Linked DNA regions of Caldimonas brevitalea. The protein of the gene in region 2 interacts with the protein of the main gene of each other region in a pairwise test. Links are inferred from orthologs where the notes say so. Each region holds a gene or a part of one and is shown on either strand. Other genes may lie near its edges. The genes, in order: recJ and AAW51_RS01660.

Region 1 (11,145 bases), 4.2 Mb from region 2 along the record:
ACGGTGGTCGGCTCCATCGGACAGGCGCCAGCGTCCACCACGGCCTGGATCTGCCGCTCGAAGCGCTCGCGGATCTCCTGTGCATCGTTCAAGGGTTCACTCTCGCCCGGCGGGATCAGCGTCGTCGCCAGCAGCGGCTGGCCGAGCACCGCGAGCAGCTCCTGCGCCACACCGTGCTCGGGCACCCGCAGGCCGATGGTGCGGCGCGACGGGTGCGACACCCGGCGCGGCACTTCCTTGGTGGCCTCGAGGATGAAGGTGTAGGGCCCGGGCGTGCCGAGCTTCAGCAGGCGGTATTGCCGGTTGTCCACCTTGGCGTAGCTGGCCAGCTCCGACAGGTCGCGGCACAGCAGCGTCAGGTGGTGCTTGTCGTCGACACCGCGGATGCGGCGCAGGTTTTCGGCGGCGTTCTTGTCGTCCAGGTGGCACACCAGCGCATAACTGGAGTCGGTCGGCACCGCGGCGATGCCGCCGGCATGGAGGATCTGCGCGGCCTGCTTCAGCAGCCGCGGCTGCGGGTTGTCGGGATGGACTTCGAAGTACTGGGCCATGGTGTTGTCGTGATGTTTTGTATGGGTCAGTCGCCCACCGTGTCCAGCGCCACCGTCGGCACCGGATGCCGGCGTTGCACCTCGCGCATGTTGAGCCACACCGAGGCGGCGCCCGCGGCCGCGATGACCAGCATGCCGGTGAGCGCCCAGCGATCGGGCAGATGGCCGAACACCAGCATGCCGCCCAGGGTGGCGAACAGCAGGGCGCTGTAGCTGAAGGGCATCAGCGTCGAAGCAGGTGCGGTGCCCAGTGCCAGGATCAGACACAGGTGGCCGATGGTTCCCATCGCGCCGATCAGGCACAGCAGGCCCCATTGCGCGGGGCTGGCCGCGACCAGCACGTCGACCACCGCGACGGGGCTCCACCACGCGCCCAGGCTGACCACAACGGCGCCGACCAGACCGGTATAGAAGTGCGTGGTGTAGGGGTCTTCGAGCGACGACAGCCGGCTCGTCAGCACCTGGAACACGCCGTAGGCGAGCGTGAGGCCGAGCGGAAACACCACCGGCCAGCCGAACACCGCACCTCCCGGCCGCACCACCAACAAGGCGCCGAGCAGCCCGATGCCGACCAGCGCCCAGCGCAGCAGCGAGACGCGCTCGTGCAGCACCGTCGCGGCGAGTACCGTGACGACCACCGGCGTCAGCATCGCGACCGCGGTGAACTCGGCCACCGGCATGTACTGGAGACCGAAGAACGACATGCAGCTGGTCGACAGCAGCAGCGCGCCGCGCAGCAGCTGGAAGCCGGGGCGCGCGACGCGGAATGCCGCCTTGCCGCGGCGTGCGAGCCAGCCGGCCATCACGATGGCTTGGAACAAGTAGCGCGACCACAGCAGCACCAGCACCGGCAGGGCGGCGCCGACGTATTTCACGGTCGTGTCCAGCGTCGCGAAACACGCCGCCATCAGCAGGATCAACGAGATCCCGAGCGCAGGGTGCTGCTGTCGGGTCATGATCGGGTCAGGTGCCCGCTGGGCCGGGGGCAAGCCGGCCACCGCGGCCGAGCCGCGCCTCCCCGACCGCGCGCATCAGCGCCACACCCTGTCTTGCAGCGCTTCCCACACCGGGCTCAGCTCGCCCGGCAGCGGTGGCAGGGTGCCGAGATCGGTGTGGCTTTCGGTGGGCGAATGGAAATCGGACCCGCGTGAGGCCAGCAGCCCGAACTCCTGGGCCAGCTTGGCGTACTTCACGAAGTCGTGCGGCGTGTGACTGCCGGTCACCACCTCCACGCCGCGCCCGCCCAAGTCCTTGAACTGCGAGAACAGGGCGTACTCTTCGTTCGCGCTGAACTTGTAGCGGCCGGGGTGGGCCACCACGGCGATCCCGCCGGCGCCGGTGATCCAGCCCACCGCATCGGGCAACGTGGCCCAGCGGTGCTCGACATAGCCGGGCTTGCCCTCGGTCAGGTATTTGCGGAACACCTCTTGCGTGTCGCGGCACACGCCGGTCTCGACCAGATGGCGCGCGAAATGCGTGCGCGAGATCAGCTCTGGGTTGCCGACGTATTTGAGCGCGCCCTCGTAGCTGCCCTGGATGCCCACGCGCGCCAGGCCTGCGGCCATTTCGCGTGCCCGCAGCTCGCGGCCGCCGCGGGTGCGCCGCAGCCCTTCGGTCAGGGCGCTGTCGTCGGCGTCGAAGCCGAGGCCGACGATGTGGACGGTTTCACCTGCAAAGGTCACCGACACTTCGGTGCCGGTCAGGTAGGGCAGTTGCAGCGCGGCGGCCGCGGCGCGCGCCCGCTGTTGGCCGCTGACTTCGTCGTGGTCGGTGAGCGCCCACAGCTGCACGCCGTTCGCCTTGGCGCGGGCGGCCACGTCTTCCGGGCTGAGAGTGCCGTCGGAGACGCTGGAATGGCAATGGAGGTCGGCGTTGAGGGTGTGCACCCCGTGATTGTAGAGAGGGCGGAGGGCCCCCGCTGTGGCGACCCGGAAAGGCCTTGTTGCGCCGCAGCACGACGCGCCTGACGGTCGGGCGCCTGCGCGTCGCCGGGCCGCGCCGGTCAGCGTTGCAGCCGCAGCACCTTGCCGTCTTCGCTGTCGGTGAGCACGTAGAGCCAGCCGTCGGGCCCCTGGCGCACGTCGCGGATGCGTTCGTTCAGCGTCTGCAGCAGCCGCTCCTGCCGCACCACCTTGCGCCCGTCGAGTTCCAGGCGCAGCAAGGCCTGGTTGCGCAGCGCCCCGACGAACAGGCTGCCTTGCCAGCCCGGGTAGCGGTCGCTGGTCACAAACGCCATGCCGCTGGGTGCGATCGACGGTGTCCAATGGATCAGCGGCTGCTCCATGCCGGGCTTGGCGTCGCCCTCGCCGATCTTGAAGCCGGTGCCGTACTCACGACCGTAGGTGATGACCGGCCAGCCGTAGTTCTTGCCCGCCTCGGCGATGTTGACCTCGTCGCCGCCTTGCGGCCCATGCTCGTGCGTCCACAGCTCGCCGGTGGTCGGGTGCAGCACCGCGCCTTGCACGTTGCGGTGGCCGTAGCTCCAGATTTCGGGCTTGGCGCCGGCGCGGCGCGCCAGCGGGTTGTCGGCCGGCACCTTGCCGTCGGGCTCGATGCGCACGATCTTGCCGAGATGGTTGTCGAGGGCCTGGGCCTGGTCACGCAGGCTGAAGCGGTCGCCCAGCGTGATGAACAGCCGCCCGTCGCGGGCGAACACCAGCCGCGAGCCGAAGTGGTTGCCGCCGTCGTAGCGGGGTGTCTGCCGGAAGATCACCGCCAGGTCGGTGAGACGTTCGCCCTGCAGCTTGGCACGCGCCACGGCGGTCGCATTGCCGCCATCGCCGGCTTCGGCGTAGCTGAGGTAGATCCAGCCGTTGTCCTTGAACTGCGGATCGACGGCGACGTCGAGCAACCCGCCCTGGCCGCGGTGGTCGACGGCCGGCACGCCTTGCAGCGGCCGGCTCAGCGCGCCTTGCGCCGACACGACACGCAACCGCCCCGGGCGCTCGGTCACCAGCATGCGACCGTCGGGCAGAAAGGCCAGGCTCCAGGGATGCTGCAAGCCTTTGGCCACCGTGACCGGTTTCAAGGCCTGGGCGCCGGCCGCACCGGCCCACAACAGCAGGGCGAAGGCCGCCGCGAGGGCCCGGCGGCTCCCGCGCAATACACCTCGAGGGGGTCGAACCATGGCACGCGCTCCAACGGAAGATGGCAGGCGCGTATCGTGCCGCAAGGGTGCCGCCGCTGCCAAGGGCCGCTTGCTTCCCGGGGCGGCCGCGGCCGCCCGTGCCGCTCAGCGCTCGACGCGCAGCAACTGGCCCTCGGTGCTGTCGGTCAGCACATACAACCAGCCGTCCGGGCCTTGGCGCACGTCGCGGATGCGTTCGTCGAGGTCGCCCAACAGCTTTTCTTTCGCCAACACCCGCTCGCCGTCGAGCGTCAGTCGCCACAGCGCCTTGCCCGCCAATGCGCCGGTGAACAGGTTGCCGCGCCATTCGGGAAAGCGGTCGCCGGTGTAGAAGGCCAGGCCGCTCGGCGCGATCGAGGTGGGGGTCCAGGTGGTGAGGGGTTCGACGAAGCGCGGTGCATGGACGCCGCCGCCGATGCGGCAGGCGTCCCCCTCCGGCGAGTTGTATTCGCAGCCGTAGCTGACGAGCGGCCAGCCGTGGTTGGTGCCGGGGCGGGCCACGTTCACCTCGTCGCCGCCCTGCGGCCCGTGCTCGCAGACCCACAGCTCGCCCGTCTCGGGATGCAGCGTCGCCCCTTGGATGTTGCGGTGCCCGTAGCTCCACAGCGAGGCTTGCAGCCCGGCTGCGTTCGCATAGGGGTTGCCGGCCGGGATGCCGCCGTCGGTGTCGATGCGGGCGATCTTGCCCAGATGATTGGCGAGGTTCTGCGCCTGGTCGCGCTGGCTGTCGCGTTCGCCCAAGGTGACGAACAGGCTGCCGTCGCGGCCGAACACCAACCGGCCGGCATAGTGTTTCGAGCCGGCGATCTTCGGAGACTGCCGAAAGATCACGCGGCTGTTCTCGAGGCGGGTGTGGTCCGCCGACAGCTCTGCGCGCAGCACCGTGAGGCCGTTCGTGCCGCCGCTCTCAGCCGGCTCTGCATAGCTGAGATAGAGGCGCCGGTTGGTGGCGAAAGCCGGATCGAGGACCACGTCGAACAAGCCGGCCTGGCCTTCATAGAACACCGACGGCACGCCGGAGACGCTCGCGTATTGCTTCAGATCCTTGTCCAGCAAGCGCAAACGGCCCGGCTTCTCGGTCACGAGCGCCCGCCCGTCGGGCAGGAAACACAAGCTCCAGGGCTGGTGCAGGCCCGAGGCGAGGGCGGTGACGCGCGGCACGACCGGCGTCGGGTTCGGCGCCGGATTCGGGGCCGGAGTGGGGCTCGGGCTGGGCGTGGGCGCCGGGGCCGGGTCGCCCGACGAGCCGCCACCGCAACTCGGCAGACCCGCGGCCGCCGCACTCAGCGCGGCGAGACGCGCGAGTGCACGACGGCGGTCGAACTGCGGTGGGTTGTCTTGCTGATCGGGTCGCGAATCCTGAGCCATGGTCGTGGTTTTTGGTGGCAAAGTTGGCAGGTTAGCGGTCGCTCCGATGCCGGCGCAACGCCGCCGATCCGCTCAAGCCACCCCTTCGACCACCAGCTGCACGCGCTGCACGCCGTTGTATTCGTCGAGCGACAGCCGAAACGCGAGCAGCGCCCGCTCCGGCAGCGGCTCGCTGCGGCCGAACCAGATCGCGTCACGCACCGCGCCGCCGCACCGCACCGCGAGCTTCAGGTGGCGCTCGCCCACGATACGCTGCGAGACGATCTCCACCTCGTCGCTGAACACCGGGGCTTCGAAGGCCTGGCCCCACACCTCACGGTCGAGCACCTGCACCACCTCGGGCGCGAACCACCGCGCTTCCAGCGGCCCGTCGGTGGCCACCGTGCGCGACAGCAGGGTCGGGTCCAGCCACTCCGCGGCCACCTGCTGGAAGGCCTGCTCGAAAACGTCGAAGTCTTCTTCTTCGAGGGTGCAGCCGGCCGCCATCGCATGGCCGCCGAATTTCTTCAGCACCCCCGGGTGGCGCTTGCTGACCAGGTCGAGCGCGTCGCGCAAATGAAACCCCGGGATGGAGCGGCCCGAGCCTTTCAGCAGCCCGTCCTGGCCCAGCGCGAACACGAAGGTCGGGCGGTGCAGCTGGTCCTTCAGGCGCGACGCGACGATGCCGACCACACCTTCGTGGAATTCGGGGTCGAAGATGCTCACGGCCGGCGGCGGCTCGTCTTCCGGCATCAGGCTTTCGAGCAGCATCTCGGCCTGCTCGCGCATGCCGGCCTCGACGTCGCGCCGTTCGCGGTTGATGCCGTCGAGCGTTTGCGCCAGCTCGGTGGCGCGCTGCACATCGTCGGTCAACAGGCATTCGATGCCGAGGGTCATGTCGGCCAGCCGGCCGGCGGCGTTGATGCGCGGGCCGAGCGCGAAGCCGAAATCGAAGCTGCTGGCGCGCGCCGGGTCGCGCTTGGCCGCCGCGAACAAGGCCGCCACGCCGGCATGCATGCGGCCGGCGCGGATGCGCTTGAGGCCTTGCGCGACCAGGCGGCGGTTGTTGGCGTCGAGCTTCACGACGTCGGCCACGGTGCCGAGCGCCACCAGGTCGAGCAGCGTGTCCAGGCGGGGCTGCTCCTGCGGCGTGAAGGCGCCACGGCGGCGCAGTTCGGCGCGCACCGCCAGCAGCACGTAGAACATCACGCCCACGCCCGCCAGGCATTTGCTCGTGAAGCCGCAGCACGGCTGGTTGGGGTTGACGATGACATTGGCGTCGGGCAGCACCAGCTGGTCATCGACCAGCGCCGGCAGGTGGTGGTCGGTGATGAGCACGTCGAGCCCGAGCGCGCGGGCATGCGCCACACCTTGCAGGCTGGCGATGCCGTTGTCGACCGTGATCAGCACGTCGGGGCGCTGCTTCATCGCCAGGTCGACCACCGCTGTAGACAGGCCGTAGCCGTGCACCGCCCGGTCGGGGACGACGTAGCTGAGGTGCTCGCGACGCGCCCCGAGCAGGGCCAGGCCGCGCAGGGCCACTGCACAAGCGGTCGCACCGTCGCAGTCGTAGTCGGCCACCACACACATGCGTTTGCCGGCCGAGATCGCGTCGGCCAGGAACACCGCCGCCGCGTCGCTGCCGTGCAGGGTGTCGGGCGGCAGCAGCCGGGTCAGCGAGTCGTCCAACTCGTCGGGGCTGGCGATGCCGCGCGCCGCGAACAGGCGCGCCAGCAGCGGGTGGACGCCCGCCTGTTCTAGCGCCCAGGCAGCGCGCGGCGGAACGTCTCTGGAGGTGATCTTCATCTTCGTCGCAGTCGCGTCAGAGGGATTGCAGCAGGGCCACGGGCGCCTGGCGGCTGCGCCGCGAGGTCCAGCGGGCCCACCAGCCGCGGGTGTCGGTTTCGAGGCTGACCGCATGGCGCTCGCCGCACAAGGTCAGGCGCACGCGCTCGCCGCGATGCTGGGCGGCGAGCGCGTCGGCCAGCGGCCCCCGCTCGAGTTCACGCCAGGCGTCGGCCCAGGCGGCCCAATCGCCCGTCAGCAGGCCGGCGCGCAGTCGCTCGTCGACGACCAGGTCGGGCGGCTCGGCGGCCGGCTGGGCGAGGCCGCAGCCGCTGAGCCAGAACGAGTTGACCGGCAGCAGGCCGCGCTCGGCCCGGCGGTCGTTGACCTCGTGGGTGTAGAGCAGCATCTGCACTTCGTTCTGCAGCCGGCGCACCAAGCGGGCTTGTGGGTGGTCGGGCATCCAGGCGTCGACGTTGCGTCCGATCACCCGGTCGGGCGAGGCGGTGGGCAGGTCGGCCAGGCTCTCGTGCGCGGCATACCAGCGGGTCGGGGCGCCATAGGCGAGGGCCCAGCCTTCCGACTCGAACAGGAAGTGCACCGCCTCGAGGATCTCGCGCGACTGCGCGGCGTCGAGCTGCAGCGCCTGCGGGTCGAGCATGCTGACCTGATCGGTGCCGACATGCCAGTGCGCCGGCGTCAGCAAGCCCCAGGCAAGGTCGCCCGGGGCGATGCCGTCGCGCTGCGCCCAGTAGGCCGCCCAGGGCACGCCGCCGTCGGGGCCGGCGAGGCCCAGCGCCGCGGCCAGTGCCCGTTCGTGCGGCGGCGAGTAGCTGTACTCGTCGCCTTCCGAGCGCTCGACCACCGCCATGCGGGCGAGCAACTGCGACAGCACCGGCAGATCGAGGTCGGACAGGGTGTGGTGGCAGGCCTCCGCGAGGGCGCAGGCATGGGGGATCAACAGGTGCATGGGCCGCAATTATCGGTCGCGGCGGGCCGGGCATGGCCTCGGTTAGCATCGAACGCTGCGCCAAAGGCGCGCATATCATTTATTTCTGGCGGTACACCACCCCTCATGAACTGGCCCTATGAACTGCAGATCGGCTGGCGCTACACGCGCGCCGGCCGTGCCACCCGGCGCAACGGTTTCATCTCCTTCATCTCTGGCGTTTCGATGTTCGGCATCGGGCTGGGTGTCGCCGCGCTGATCATCGTGCTCTCGGTGATGAACGGCTTCCAGAAGGAAGTACGTGACCGCATGCTGTCGGTGATCTCGCATGTCGAGGTCTATGCGCCCGGCGGCCAGGCGCTGCCCGACTGGCGCAAGACCGCCGACGAGGCGCGCCGCCATCCGCAGGTGGTCGGCGCTGCCCCCTTCATCGCGGGCCAGGCCCTGGTCGCGCGGGGCGAGGACATGCGTGGCGTGATGGTGCGGGGCATCTCCCCGACCGACGAGCCGAGCGTCACGCCGCTCGCGCAGCAGCTCAAGGACACGGTGCTCGCCCGTCTGGTGCCGGGCGAGTGGGGCATCGTGCTCGGCGGCGAGCTGGCCCGCCAGCTCGGCGTGAGGCAAGGCGACAAGGTCACCCTCGTCTCGCCCGGCGGCCAGATGACGCCCGCGGGCGTGGTGCCGCGCCTGAAGCAAATGACCGTGGTGGGCACCTTCGACGCGGGTCACTACGAATACGACAGCGCGCTGGCGCTGGTGCACCTCGAGGACGCCGCCAAGTTGTTCCGCTTCGAAGGGCCGACCGGCGTGCAACTGCGTCTGCACGACGTGCACCAGGCGCAGGACGTCGCCCAGACGCTCGGCGCCTCGCTCAGCGGTGACCTCGTGGTGAGCGACTGGACCCGCACCAACCGCAACTGGTTTGCCGCGGTGCAACTCGAGAAGCGGATGATGTTCATCATCCTGACCCTGATCGTCGCGGTGGCGGCCTTCAACCTGGTGTCGACCTTGGTGATGACCGTCACCGACAAGCGCGCCGACATCGCCATCCTGCGCACCCTCGGGGCCAGCCCACGCTCCATCATGGGCGTGTTCATGGTGCAAGGCGCCGTCTCGGGCGTGATCGGCACGGCCGCTGGGCTCGGGCTCGGCCTGTTGGTGGCCTTCAACATCGACGTCATCGTGCCGTTTCTCGAACGTGTGTTCAACGCCAGCTTCCTGCCCGGCAGCATCTATCTGATCAGCCGCATGCCCAGCGAACCGCAAGCGTCCGACATCGTGCCGATCGCCCTGATCTCGCTGGTGCTGGCCTTCCTCGCGACGCTCTATCCCAGCTGGCGTGCCAGCCGTGTGCAACCGGCGGAGGCGCTGCGTTATGAATGAAGTCGTGCTGCGGGCACAAGGCCTGCACAAGCGCTTTCGCGAAGGCCCGCTCGACGTCCACGTGCTGCGCGGCGTCGACATCTCGGTGCACGCCGGCGAGACGCTCGCCATCGTCGGCGCCTCGGGCTCGGGCAAGAGCACCTTGCTGCACCTGCTGGGTGGCCTGGATGCGCCGACGGCCGGCGACGTGCAGCTCAAGGGCCGCGCCTTTGCCGCGCTCGACGCGGCCGAGCAAGGCGAGTGGCGCAACCGTCACCTCGGGTTCGTCTACCAGTTCCACCATTTGTTGCCCGAGTTCACCGCGCTCGACAACGTCGCGATGCCCTTGCGCATCCGCCGCCAGCCCAAGCCCGAGGCGCGCCAGCGTGCACGCGAGATGCTGCAACAAGTCGGCCTGGGCGAGCGCGCGCTGCACCGGCCGGCCGAGTTGTCGGGTGGCGAGCGCCAGCGTGTGGCCATCGCCCGCGCGCTGGTGGCGCACCCGGCCTGCGTGCTGGCCGACGAACCCACCGGCAATCTCGACCGCGGCACCGCCAATACGGTGTTCGACCTGATGCTCGCACTGGCCCGGCAACGCGGCACCGCCTTCATCGTCGTCACGCACGACGAGGCCATCGCGCGTCGCTGCGACCGGGCGGTGCACCTCGTGTCCGGCTTGCTCGCCTGAGTCGCGCCGCGCGACAAAGCCGGACATGTGGATCGACACCCACGCTCATCTCGATGCCCCCGAATTCGATGCGGACCGCGATGCGATGATCGGCCGGGCGAGGGCGGCCGGCGTGACGCAAGTGGTGCTGCCGGCGGTGGGGCATGGCAATTTCGTCGCGGTGCGCGAGCTGGCGCATCGGCACCGGCTCAGCTATGCGCTCGGGGTGCACCCCCTCGTCGCCGACAGTGAGCCCGACGACGTGATCGAGCGACTGCGCGACGCCCTCATCGCCTGCCGCGATGACCCGCGGTTGGTGGCGGTCGGCGAAATCGGCCTCGACCTGTTCACACCCGGCCTCGACCGCGCGCGCCAGGAGGCCTTGTTCGTCACGCAGCTGAAGCTGGCGCGCCAGATGGGGCTGCCGGTGTTGTTGCACACGCGCCGCGCGGTCGACCCGGTGCTCAAGCAGTTGCGGCGGGCCGGCGTGGTGGGCGGCATCGCGCATGCCTTCAACGGCAGCGCACAGCAGGCCCGCGTCTTCATCGAGCTGGGCTTCAAGCTCGGCTTCGGGGGGGCGATGACCTTCGAGCGGGCGCACCAGATTCGCCGCCTTGCCGCCGACCTGCCGCTCGACAGCCTGGTGCTCGAAACCGACGCGCCGGACATCCCGCCCCACTGGCTCTACAAGACGGCCGAGCAACGCGCGGCCGGCGAGAGCAGCCGCAACGAGCCGGCCGAACTGCCGCGCATCGCCGCCGAACTGGCGCGCTTGCGCCGGCTTCGGCTCGAAGACCTGGCATCGTGCACCGCGGCCAACGCCCACGCGGTGCTGCCGCGGCTGGCCGCCCTGGAGGCGGCGTGAGTCGGCGCGATGACCGGGCGGTGAGCGGGCCGGCGGACACGCGTGACGTGTTGTCGGGCCTGGCCCCGGTGGTGGCGCCGCACACGCGCTTGGTCGTGCTCGGCAGCTTCCCGAGCGTCGCATCGCTGCAGGCGCAGCAGTACTATGCGCACCCGCGCAACCACTTCTGGCCGATCCTGTCGGCCCTGTGGGACGTCGACCTGCGGGCGCTGCCCTACGCCGAGCGCCTCGAGGTGGTGCGCGCACGCGGACTGGGCATCTGGGACGTGTATGCGCGCTGCCGACGCGAAGGCAGCCTCGACAGCGCGATCGAAGCGGCCGAGCTGAACGATCTGCCGGCCTTGCTGCAACTCGCCCCCGGCCTGCAGGCGCTGGCCCACAACGGCGGCGAGTCGGCCCGCTCGATGAAGCTGACCCAGGCGCTCGGCCTGGCGGTCTACCGGCTGCCGTCGACCAGCCCCGCCAATGCCTCATGGAGTTTCGAACGCAAGC
Region 2 (11,309 bases):
GCCCCGACGGCGCCCGCGTCGGCCGGGCGGGCGCGCACATGGTCGGCCGCCGCATGCGCCTGGTTGCGCGCCGCGATGACGGCTTCCAGTGTTTCGCGTTCATGCGCGATGTAGCGCTTGGCCGTCTCGACCAGGTTGGGGATCAGGTCGTAGCGGCGTTTCAGCTGCACGTCGATCTGGGCAAAGGCATTGGCAATGGCGTTGCGCAAGCGCACCAGGCGGTTGTAAGCGCCCACCATCCAGAACAGCAGTACTGCGACCGCGACCCATCCCACAATCTGCGTTGTGCTCATCGCTTGTTCATCCATCAGCGGAAAGTCCCGCGACTCTACGACAGCCGCAGCACGGCTCCAAGCGGCGCCCGGCTACGGGTTGGCGTCGCGCGCCAGATAACCTTCGTAGCCGCGCCGGCGCAGTTCGCAGGCCGGGCAGCTGCCGCAACCGTGGCCCCATGGGTGGCGCTGCCCTCGCTCCCCCAGGTAGCAGGTGTGGGTGTGCTCGACGATCAACTCGTTGAGGGCATCACCCCCCAGCGTGTGCGACAAGGCCCAGGTCTGCGCCTTGTCGAGCCACATCAGCGGCGTCTCGATCACCAGCGGCCGGTCCATGCCCAGGCTCAGCGCCACCTGCAAGGCCTTGAGCGTGTTGTCGCGGCAATCGGGGTAGCCCGAGTAGTCGGTCTCGCACATGCCGCCGACCAGCACCGCGGCGCCGCGCCGGTAGGCGAGCGTCGCCGCGAAGCTCAGGAACAGCAGGTTGCGCCCGGGCACGAAGGTGTTGGGGAGGCCGCTGTCGGCCATTTCGATGGCGCGTTGCGAGGTCAGCGCGGTGTCGCTGATCTGGCCCAGCAGCGACAGGTCGAGCAGGTGGTCGGGGCCCAAACGTGCCGCCCACTTGGGAAACCGGGCCCGCAATTCGTTTAGCACCCGTGGCCGGCAGTCCAGCTCGATGCGGTGCCGCTGGCCATAGTCGAACCCCACCGTCTCGACCTGTGCATAACGCTGCAGCGCCCACGCAAGACACGCGGTCGAGTCTTGCCCGCCGGAAAACAGCACCAGTGCCGTACGACCGTCCAGTGCTGTTTGCACGTTGTCAGCTCCGCACTTCACCCTGGCCGAGCACGACGTACTTCATCGACGTCAGCCCCTCCAGCCCGACCGGGCCGCGCGCGTGGAACTTGTCGGTCGAAATGCCGATCTCGGCACCCAGGCCGTATTCGAAGCCATCGGCAAAGCGGGTCGATGCATTCACCATCACGCTGGCCGAGTCGACCTCGCGCAAGAAGCGCATCGCGTTGGGATGGTGCTCGGTCAGGATGGCGTCGGTGTGGTGCGAGCCGTAGCGGTTGATGTGCGCGATCGCCTCATCCAGGCTCTCCACCACCTTGACGCTGATGACGGGCGCCAGGTATTCCTCGGCCCAGTCCTGCTCGCTCGCGTCGGCCACCGTCGCACCCGGCAGCGGCTGCAACAGCGCCCGCGCCGCCGCATCGCAGCGCATCTCGACGCCCTTGGCGGCGAACACGGCGCCGATGCGCGGCAAGAACGCCGGCGCGATGGCCGCATGCACCAGCAGCGATTCCGCGGCGTTGCAGGGGCTGTATTTCTGCGTCTTGGCGTTGTCGGTCACCTTGACCGCCAGGTCGAGGTCGGCGCTCGCATCGACATACACGTGGCAATTGCCGTCGAGGTGTTTGATCACCGGCACCGTGGCCTCGCGGCTGATGCGCTCGATCAGCGATTTGCCGCCGCGCGGGATGATCAAATCGACATGCTCGGGCATCGAGATCAGCCGGCCGACCGCGGCACGGTCGGTGGTCTCGATCAGCTGCACGCCCTCGGCCGGCAGGCCGGCCTCACGCAGCGCCTGCTGCACCAAACGCCACAGCGCCAGGTTGGAGTGGATGGCCTCGGAGCCGCCGCGCAGCACGCAGGCGTTGCCGCTCTTGATGCCCAGCGACGACGCTTCGATGGTGACGTTGGGGCGGCTCTCGTAGATCATGCCGAACACGCCGATCGGCACCCGCATCTGGCCGACGCTGATGCCGGTGGGCCGGCGCCGCAAATTGGTGATCTCGCCCACCGGGTCGGGCAGCGCCGCGACCTGCACGCAGTTCTCGGCCATCTGCGAGATGACCTTGTCGTTCAAGCGCAGCCGGTCGACCATCGGTGCCGCCAGCCCGTTGCGCTCGGCAGCGGCGATGTCTTTGGCGTTCTCGGCCTGCAGCGTCTCGCGCTGCTCGCCGATCAGTGCGGCCAGCCGCAGCAGCGCGCCATTCTTCGCAGCCGTCGACGCGGCCGCCATCTGCGTGGCGGCGGCCCGGGCGGCGGCGCCCACATGGGCCATGTAGGCCTGGATGTCGGTGGAGGTCATGGGCGAGATTGTCGCAAACCCGGCGGCCGGGCGCAGCGGGGCGGTCGGCGGCGCCTACAAGGCCGCCGCCAGCGTCAGCCACAGCGGCGCGCCCAGCACGAAGCCCAGCGTCGAGACGACGATGGCGGCGGTGGTCTCGCCCTCCTGCGTGCGGTAGCGCTGCGCAAACATCAGCGCATTGCTGCCGGTGGGCAGGGCCGCCGCCATCACGATCACCGTCAACGGCAGGCCGTCGAGCCCGGCGGCGTAGCGCCCGACCAGCAGCACCAGCAGCGGCAGGGCGAGCAGCTTGGCGGCGGCCAAGGTCGCGGCGCTGGTCGCAGCGCCCTGAAGACCGTAATGCGCGAGCGACATGCCGATGCCGACCAGACACACCGGCACCACCGCCTCGCCCAGCATCTGCAGCACGCCGTCGACCGGTTCGGCGATCGGCCAGCCGGTCAGGTTCCAGGCCAGGCCGGCCAGCACCGGCAGCACCACCGGGTGGATCACGGTGTTGCGCACCGTCAGCCCCAGCATGCGGCGGAGGTCCGCGCGGCTGCCCTGTTCGCGCGCGGCCGCCTTGGCCACGTCCAGCTCGACCAGCACGGTCACGACCGACAGCAGCGTCAGGGCATGCACGCTGACGATGGCCAGGTGAATCGACAGCCCGCGCTCGCCGAACAGCGCAGCGGCCATCGGGATGCCGAGTTGCGCGGTGTTGCCGAAGGTCGCAGTGATCGCGCGCACGCCGGGGCCGGCCGGTGCGAGCGGGCCGCCGCGATACCGCTGCCACGCGTACACGGCCACCATCCAGGCAGTGGCCGGCACGAAAAAGGCGGCCAGCGTCGACCACGGCAGGGTGGCGACGTCGATACGGGCGGTGGTGCGGAACAACAGCGCCGGCGCGAACAGGAAAAACGCGACGTTGGACAATGCCCGCGCCGCCTCGCCGCCGCCGAAAAAGCGCATCCGCCCGGCGCCCCAGCCGAGCGCGACGACCGAGAAGATGGCAAAGAGCTTGAAGAACACGACGCTGGACATGCGTTGAGTATCGCGAGCGCCGGCGCGCTCGCCGGCGTGGAAAGTGCGTAGCGGCGAGCCCGCGGCGGCGGCGCTAGCGGCCGTAGCGCGCGGTGAAGCTGGCGTGTGCCAGCCGGTGAGTGTGCAGCATGAACCCCACCATCGCCGGCGAGGCGTCGGCCGGCAGGTCGAGGCGTTCGGTCTTCAGCGCGTGCACCGTGAAAACGTAGCGATGCGGCCGGTCGCCACGGGGCGGGCAGGCGCCGCCGAAACCCACACTGCCGTAGTCGTTGCGGCCTTGCACGGCACCCGGCGGCAGCGCCGCTCCCGCCGCGACCTCGACGCCTTCCGGCAGGCCGCGGGTGTCGGCCGGCAGGTTGTAGACGACCCAGTGCCACCAGCCCGAGCCGGTCGGCGCGTCGGGGTCGTAGACCGTGACGGCAAAGCTGCGCGTGCCGCTCGGCGCGCCGCTCCACTGCAGGGCGGGTGAACGGTTGCCGCCCTCGCAGCCGAATCCGCTGTAGACCTGCGCCGGCGGCAATCGATCGCCCGGGCCCAGTTCAGGGCCGGTCAGCTTGAAGTTGCCGGCGCACGCCGTGAGCGCGGTGGTGCACAGCGCGCCGAAGGCGGCGAGACGAAGAACTGAAGCGGAAAAGTGGGACATGTGAGCCTCCTGAAATCGAGGCTTCGATGCTGCCGAGGGCCGCGCCGCCGCGTTAGCCCGGAACGGGCGTTTCCTGTTCGCGTCGCGTCAACCCTTGCGCGCCCTCGGCCGGCCGCAGATGCGACGGCGCGAAGCCGAAGCGGCGGCGGAACACGGCACTGAACCGGCTATGCGACTCGTAGCCGCAGCGCTGTGCGATCTCGCCCACCGGCAGCTCGGTGGTCTGCAGCAACACCAGCGCGGTCTCGAGCCGCACCTCGCGCACCAGGCTGCCGAGGGTGGTGCCGTGCTGCGCCAAACGCCGGCTCAAGGTGCTGACGCTCAGGTGGAACTCCTGCGCCACCGCCTCGAGCGTCCAGTCCGCATGCGGCCGGTAGGCGATCAGCCGGCGCACCTTGTCCTGCCAGGACACCGTCTCCGGCGCGAAACTGAAGCCGCGTTCGGCCAGCAGCAACAGCACTTCGATCAGCCGGTGCTCCTGCAAGGCGCTGGAAGTGGTGGGCGACTGCAAGGACTCGACGCTGCGTTGGATCGCCCCGCACAGCTCCCCGTCGGCCGGCAGCGCCGCCCGGCCGCGCACCTGCGGTGTGGTCTGCAAAGCCGGGTGGCGGGCGTGGAAGGCCTGCACCAGGGCCGGCCCGAACAACAGGATCTGCGCCACGTAACGCCCCTGCGGCGCGGGGTCGTTGATCACGTCCCACTGTGTGCCCTGTGCGACCAGGAACACCTCACCGGCGACGTAGCGGTGTTCGCCGGTCGGCCCCAGCAGCGTCTTGCTGCCCGCTTGCACCCACCCCAGCATGTGCTCGCGGATCGCCACCGTGGCGACCCGGTGGTGCACGCGGCTCGCCACCAGGGCCGTAGCGCCGGGTGGCAAAGAGAGCTCGACGTTCATCGGGTGCAAGGGGGTGGGTGGCCGAGGTGGCGCGGGAGGGCCGAGGGCGCCCCCGCGCGCACGCTCAAGGTTTGGCGGCCGCCTTCTTGGCAGCCACCTTCTTCGCCGGCGCCCTGGGCGCGCGGGGCTCGAACTCGAACACCACCTTGCCTTCCTTGGCGTCCCACTTCAGGAAGGCCTTGAACTTGCGCCGGGTGCGGGCCGAGACGAAGTTGTCGAGCAAATCGGTGCGGCCCTCCTTGAGCAGCTTGCCCATCTGCTCGCGCGTGACGGGCTGCTGCAGGATGATCTTGCCGCTCTTGAAGTCGCAGGTCGCATGCGGGCCGACGCTCTTCTCGCAGACATAGCTGGTGCCATGCTCGAACACCGAGGCATGGCATTTCGGGCAGGCGCCGAGCGACTCCTGGCCGCTGAAGTCGACCGCCTCGCCGGCTTCGGCCTCCTTGCGGGCATCTTCGCCGAAGTCGAATTCGAGCTTGTAGTTGCCCAGTTCCTCGTCGTAGACCAGCTTGAGTTCCGCGGTGAACGGCCAGCCGGCCTTGGACCGGAAACCTTCCAGCGGGCCGATGCGCTTGTCGCGCAGGAACTGCTCGACCTCGTGCAGCTCGAAGCTGCGCGCGCCGGGGATCTTGCTGATCGAGAAGCCGCAGCCGCCGTCGTCGCCCTTCGGGCCCGCGCAGCTGAAGCGGCGGTAGTTCTCTTTCACGACGCCGCTGCACTTGGGGCAGGGCGTCTTGAGCGTCGCATAGTCGCCGGGGATCGTGTCGCGGTCGTATTCCTTCGCCTTCTGCACGATGCGCTCGGTCATCGCGGCGATCTCGTTCATGAAGGCTTCGCGGCTGAGCCGGCCCCGCTCCATCTGCGACAGCTGGTATTCCCAGTTGCCGGTCAGCTCGGGCTTGGTCAGGTCCTCGACGCCCAGGCCCCGCAGCAGCGTCATCAGCTGAAACGCCTTGGCGGTCGGGATCAGCTCGCGGCCTTCGCGCACCAGGTACTTCTCGAGGATCAGGCCTTCGATGATGGCCGCGCGCGTCGCCGGGGTGCCGAGGCCTTTTTCCTGCATCGCCTCGCGCAGCTCGTCGTCGTCGATCAGCTTGCCGGCCCCCTCCATCGCGCTCAGCAGCGTCGCTTCGCTGTAGCGCGCCGGCGGGCGGGTCTTGAGGGCGTTGGCGTTGACCTCTTCGTTGCGCACCGTCTCGCCGGCCTGCACCGGCACCAGCGTGGCATCGTCCTCCTGTGCCTCCTTGCCGTACACGGCCAGCCAGCCCGGCTTCACCAACACCTTGCCGTTGGTCTGGAAGCTGTGCTCCTGACCCTGGTGCTGCACGACCGTGATGCGGGTGGTGATCATGTACTCGGCCGCCGGGAAGAACACCGCCAGGAATCGCTTGACCACCATGTCGTAGAGCTTCTGCTCGGCTTCGGTCAGGCTCTTGGGCGGCTGCAGCGTCGGGATGATGGCAAAGTGGTCCGACACCTTGGTGTTGTCGAACACTCGCTTGTTGGGCTTCACGTAGCCCTCCGTCAGCGCCTTCTTGGCGTGCGGCGCGTAGAGCCGGGTGGCCTCGTCGTCGACCAGCATCTCCATGGTCTGCTTGGCCACCGCGACATAGTCTTCGGGCAGCGCGCGCGAGTCGGTCCGCGGGTAGGTCAGCACCTTGTGCTTCTCATACAGCGCCTGCGCCAGCGACAGCGTGGTCTTGGCCGAGAAGCCGAAGCGCGAGTTGGCCTCGCGCTGCAGCGAGGTGAGGTCGTAGAGCAGCGGGCTCGACTGCGAGCTGGGCTTGGACTCTTCGGTGACCTTGCCGGTCTGGTGCCGCACCGCGTCGGCAATCGCCTCGGCTTCGCGCGCGGTCCACAGCCGGTCGGCGCGCAGCTCGGGGTCGTCCTCGCTCTTCTTCCACTTGGGGTTGAACCACTTGGCGTCGTAGAGGCCGGCCTGCGCCGCGAAGGTGGCGCGCACCTCCCAGTAGTCGCGCGAGACGAACTTGCGGATCTTCTCTTCGCGCTCGACCACGATCGACAGCGTCGGCGTCTGCACCCGGCCCACGGTGGTCAGGAAAAACCCGCCGTCGCGTGAATTGAAGGCCGTCATCGCGCGGGTGCCGTTGATGCCCACCAGCCAGTCGGCCTCGGAGCGGCAGCGTGCCGCACTCGCCAGCGGCTGCATCTGTTCGTCGCTGCGCAGCTTGTCGAAGCCGTCGCGGATGGCTTGCGGTGTCATCGACTGCAGCCACAGCCGCCGGATGCCCTTGCTCAAGCCACCCTTGGCCGGCGTCGCGTACTGCACGATCAGCCGGAAGATCAGCTCGCCCTCGCGCCCCGCGTCACAGGCATTGATGATCTCGGTGACGTCCTTGCGCTTGATCAGCTTGACGATCGCATTGAGCCGCCCCTTGCTCTTGTCGATCGGGTTCAACTCGAAGTGCGGGGGGATCACCGGCAGGTTGGAAAAGCTCCACTTGCCGCGCTTGACGTCGAATTCTTCAGGTGCCTTGATCTCGACCAGGTGGCCGACCGCCGAGGTGACGACATAGCTGTCGTTCTCGAAATATTCATCGTGCTTGTCGAACTTGCCGACCACCGGCGTCAGCGCACGGACGATGTCCTGCGCGACGGAGGGCTTCTCGGCGATCACCAATGCTTTGCTCATCGTACTCACTACTGCTCAGAGAAACTTGGCGAAGCCGGCGATGTCTTCGGGAAACATCTCGCCAGCTTCGGCGACAGCGATTCGCCCATCCCGCCCACGCAACAGCGTGACTGGCAAGCCCTTCGGCCTTGGCAAGGCAGATGCCAGCGCGGGATGGTCGAGGACGACCGGAAATCGATAACCTTTGGCCGCCAGGTATTCACGCACGGTGGACTCGCGCTTGTCGACCGCGATGGTCAGCAACTCGAGGCCGCGCTCGCGATGCTCGCGCCACAGCGCATCGATGCGTGGCGTTTGCAGCGCGCAGAAAGGACACCAGGTGGCCCACCAATACAACACCAGCACTCGCCCCGAGGCCTGCGCCTCGCCGTAGCGGCCGCCGCCCAGCAGCGGCAGCTGCGGCAGCACCAGCGGCGCCCCCACCACCGGGCCGGGCTGCGCGGTGGCAGGGCGCCACGCCGCCGTGCCGAGCCACGCCGCCGACAACGCAGCGAGCCAGCGCCGGCGTGCCGGTGCTGCGCCGCGCCATGAAGGCGTCGACGATGTGATCAAGCGTCTGGCCGGAATGTTCATCTCCAACGAATTTGACGACGGCCCGAAGGTCGCGCCTACAATGCCCGCTCTTCGCGCGTACGCGCACGCATACGCGCGCTCAGTTTCAATGTACCCAAAGTCCTCCATGACGCAAGCCCGGTCGCCCCGAGCCCCGGCCCGCCGCAATGCTGCCGCGGCCGCACCCGCATCGCCCGCCGCCGGCCGCCGCATCCAGGTGCGGCGCTCCGGCGTCCATGGCAAGGGGGTCTATGCCGTCGCGCCGATCGCCGAGGGCGAGACCATCATCGAGTACAAGGGCGACGTGATCACCTGGCCCGAAGCACTGCGGCGCCATCCACACGACCCCGACAATCCCAACCACACGTTCTACTTCCACATCGACGACAAACATGTGATCGACGGGAAGTACAACGGCAATTCCTCGCGCTGGATCAATCACGCCTGTGAGCCGAACTGCGAAGCCGAGGAGGTCGACGGCCGCGTGTTCATCAAGGCGCTGCGCGACATCGCCACCGGCGAGGAACTGTTCTTCGATTACGGCCTGGTGATCGACGCGCGCTACACGCCCAAGCTGAAGCAGGAATACGCCTGCTACTGCGGCAGCAAGAAGTGCCGCGGCACGATGCTGGCGCCCAAACGCTGAGCCGCCGCATGCGAGGGCCTGCACCGACCTGCCGCCACACCGCCTTGGCCCCCGCATCATGACCACGCTGCATTGGCCTTGCGAGACGATCTGGGAACAGCTGTCGCCGCTGCGCCCCGACATCAGCATCGAGGCGGTCGCCGAGATCGGCTCGACCAACACCCATTTGCTCGAACGCGCCCGCGCCGGCGACACCGCCGCCTGTCTGCTGGTCGCCGAGCACCAGACCGCCGGGCGCGGGCGGCAGGGACGCCGCTGGGCGTCGGCGCCGGGCGCGTCGCTGACGTTCTCGCTGGGGCTGTCGCTCACGCCGCAGAGCTGGTCGGGCCTGTCGCTGGCGGTCGGCGTTGCGCTGGCCGACGCGCTGCATCCGCAGTTGGCGCTGAAGTGGCCCAACGACTTGTGGCTGCGGGACGGCCCGGGCGCGGGGCGCAAGCTGGGCGGCATCCTGATCGAGACCTCCAGTTCGGGGCCCGGGCCGGGCCGCTATGCGGTCATCGGCGTCGGGCTGAACGTGCGGCCGGTCGAGGTGCCCGACCCGCGCAACCCGGTGGCGGCGCTGGCCGAACTCCAACCGGACGCCGCCGCGCCCGACACCCTGGCCCGTGTCGCGCTGCCCTTGCTGACGGCGCTGCTGCGTTTCGAGCGCGAAGGCTACACCGCCTTTGCGGCCGGGTTCGCGCAACGCGACCTGCTCGACGGCGTCGCCATCACCACCACCCATGCGGACGTGCCCGTCGGCACGGCGATCGGGGTCGACGGCCATGGCGCTTTGCGGGTGCGAACACCCGCCGGCGAGACCAAAACCCTGGAAAGCGGCGAAGTGAGCGTCAGGCCATGCTGAGACTGCTGGTGTTGCTGCTGTTGATCGCCAACCTCGGCTTCTACGCCTGGCGCGGCGGCCATCTCGCCGCGGTGGCAGGTGCCCCGGCGGACGAGCGGGAACCCGAACGGCTGCGCGAGCAGGTGCGACCCGAGGCGATCCGCCTGCCCGCTGCCAAGCCCGAGCGACGAGGGGCGGTGGCGGCGCCCGCCGACGCGTCCCTCCAGACTGTCGCAGCGCACCCACCCGAGGTGTCAGGCACGGCCGCGCCCACGGGCCCATTACCCGCCGCCGGCCGCTGTGTCGAAGCCGGCCCGTACACCGAAACCGAGATGGCGCGCGTCAAGACTGTGCTCGACGCCGAATTGCCGGCGGGCGAATGGAGTCCGCAACGGCGCGAAAAGCCGGGGGTGTTCCTGGTCTACATCGGCCGCTTCCCGTCGCGCGAAGCGCTGCAGCAACGGCAGTCGGAGCTGCGCGCGCTGGGCCTGGCGTCGGAGGAGTTGCGCAGCTCGCCCGGCTTCGAACCCGGGTTGTCGCTGGGCCGCTACACCGACAAGCGCGAAGCCGATGCCAGGCTGGGCGAGGTGGCCGCCAAAGGCCTGCGGACAGCACGCGTCGTGACCATCACGCCGTCGATTGCCAGCTATTTCGTGCGCTTGCGAGACGGGGGCGACGCGTTGCAGGCGCGGCTGCGCAACCGGCTGAAAGGGACTGCCCCTGCGCGCGCCTTCACCGAGTGCCGCGCCGACGCAGCGCCGCCGGCGTGAAGCCACCGGCGGACGGGTGTTGACCCACCGGCCGGACCTGACGAAACGAGTGGACGCCCCCCGGCATGCATGGGGCGGTGGGTGAGCGACAGCGCAGGGCCCGGTGAGGGCGGCGCCGCTGGGGCTGCTCACCGCTGCTGGGCTGCGACGGGGACTGGCCCGCTTGGCGCGCCAAGGACAGCGCCATGAACGCCTGTGCCCCCTTCACCGCCGGGGCGGCAGGCGGCTCACCCGGTACGGAAGAACAGCGTTCAGGTGCGCCGGCGCAGGCCGCGGCCGAACCGCGCCAGCCACGCGATGGCCGCCAGGCCCAACAGCCAGCGTGCGTCGAGAGCACCACCGCCGCCGCCATCGTCATCACCACCGCCGCCGCCGTCACCGTCTCCCGAGCCGGGCGTATAGAAGGTGGGCGGGGACGCAGCAGGCGCCTTTGCATAGGCCATCGCCGCCTCGGCATCGAGCAGGCCGGCACCGCAGGTCGCCGTGGTGCAATAGCAGCGGCCTTGCGGCGCGTCGACGCTGCATTGCTGCAGTTCGGCCACACCTGACGTCACGTGCGGGCGGCTGGTGCTTTGCAAGCCGTGCACCAGCTGGTCGATGGTCAACTGCGGGTTCACCGCCAGCATGCGAGACGCGACGCCGGCCACCACCGGGGTCGAGAAGCTGGTGCCGAAGACAAAGCCGTATTTCGGGTCGCCGCCATCGGTCTCGCTGGGTTCGTCCTTCGAGGCGGTGTACAGACCGTCGTCGCCCACGGTGGGGCCAAGGCGCCCGCTGTTCTTCGAGTCACCCCCCACCGTGGTGATGTCGATCTGCGGGCCGAGGTTTGCGTAGGTCGCTTTGAAACCGTCGCGGTTCACCGCACCGACAGCCAGCACGCCGGCACAACGCGCGGGACGCGACACCCGGCCGTCTTCATTGCCGCCGGCGG

Evidence for each region.
Region 1: the proteins of AAW51_RS01660 (region 2) and recJ interact in binary tests that used the Escherichia coli proteins (3 or more experiments, as listed by UniProt). The link is inferred for Caldimonas brevitalea from one-to-one orthologs.

What each region holds. Positions count from the first base shown.
Region 1 is NZ_CP011371.1:4,546,384-4,557,528, reverse strand. Bases 4,476-7,439 are described here. They hold recJ (single-stranded-DNA-specific exonuclease RecJ), read right to left. Parts: upstream 6,832-7,439; coding sequence 5,119-6,831; downstream 4,476-5,118. Other genes in these bases: AAW51_RS19090 (hypothetical protein), read right to left, coding at 6,848-7,439; AAW51_RS19100 (PQQ-dependent sugar dehydrogenase), read right to left, coding at 4,476-5,046. Also shown: AAW51_RS19120 (L-threonylcarbamoyladenylate synthase), read right to left, coding at 1-551; AAW51_RS19115 (DMT family transporter), read right to left, coding at 578-1,507; AAW51_RS19110 (3',5'-nucleoside bisphosphate phosphatase), read right to left, coding at 1,583-2,437; AAW51_RS19105 (PQQ-dependent sugar dehydrogenase), read right to left, coding at 2,554-3,678; more of AAW51_RS19100, read right to left, coding at 3,784-4,475; more of AAW51_RS19090, read right to left, coding at 7,440-7,780; AAW51_RS19085 (lipoprotein-releasing ABC transporter permease subunit), read left to right, coding at 7,886-9,142; lipoprotein-releasing ABC transporter ATP-binding protein LolD, read left to right, coding at 9,135-9,809; AAW51_RS19075 (TatD family hydrolase), read left to right, coding at 9,835-10,653; AAW51_RS19070 (DNA-deoxyinosine glycosylase), read left to right, coding at 10,650-11,145. UniProt on the Escherichia coli protein: Single-stranded-DNA-specific exonuclease.
Region 2 is NZ_CP011371.1:371,174-382,482, reverse strand. What follows is about bases 4,794-7,921. They hold AAW51_RS01660 (DNA topoisomerase III), read right to left. Parts: upstream 7,588-7,921; coding sequence 4,999-7,587; downstream 4,794-4,998. Other genes in these bases: AAW51_RS01655 (TlpA disulfide reductase family protein), read right to left, coding at 7,603-7,921; AAW51_RS01665 (helix-turn-helix transcriptional regulator), read right to left, coding at 4,794-4,934. Also shown: AAW51_RS01690 (LemA family protein), read right to left, coding at 1-293; 7-cyano-7-deazaguanine synthase QueC, read right to left, coding at 366-1,088; AAW51_RS01680 (glutamate-5-semialdehyde dehydrogenase), read right to left, coding at 1,093-2,373; AAW51_RS01675 (AEC family transporter), read right to left, coding at 2,428-3,396; AAW51_RS01670 (YbhB/YbcL family Raf kinase inhibitor-like protein), read right to left, coding at 3,470-4,039; more of AAW51_RS01665, read right to left, coding at 4,092-4,793; more of AAW51_RS01655, read right to left, coding at 7,922-8,160; AAW51_RS01650 (SET domain-containing protein), read left to right, coding at 8,267-8,785; AAW51_RS01645 (biotin--[acetyl-CoA-carboxylase] ligase), read left to right, coding at 8,844-9,629; AAW51_RS01640 (SPOR domain-containing protein), read left to right, coding at 9,623-10,378; AAW51_RS01635 (S8 family serine peptidase), read right to left, coding at 10,630-11,309.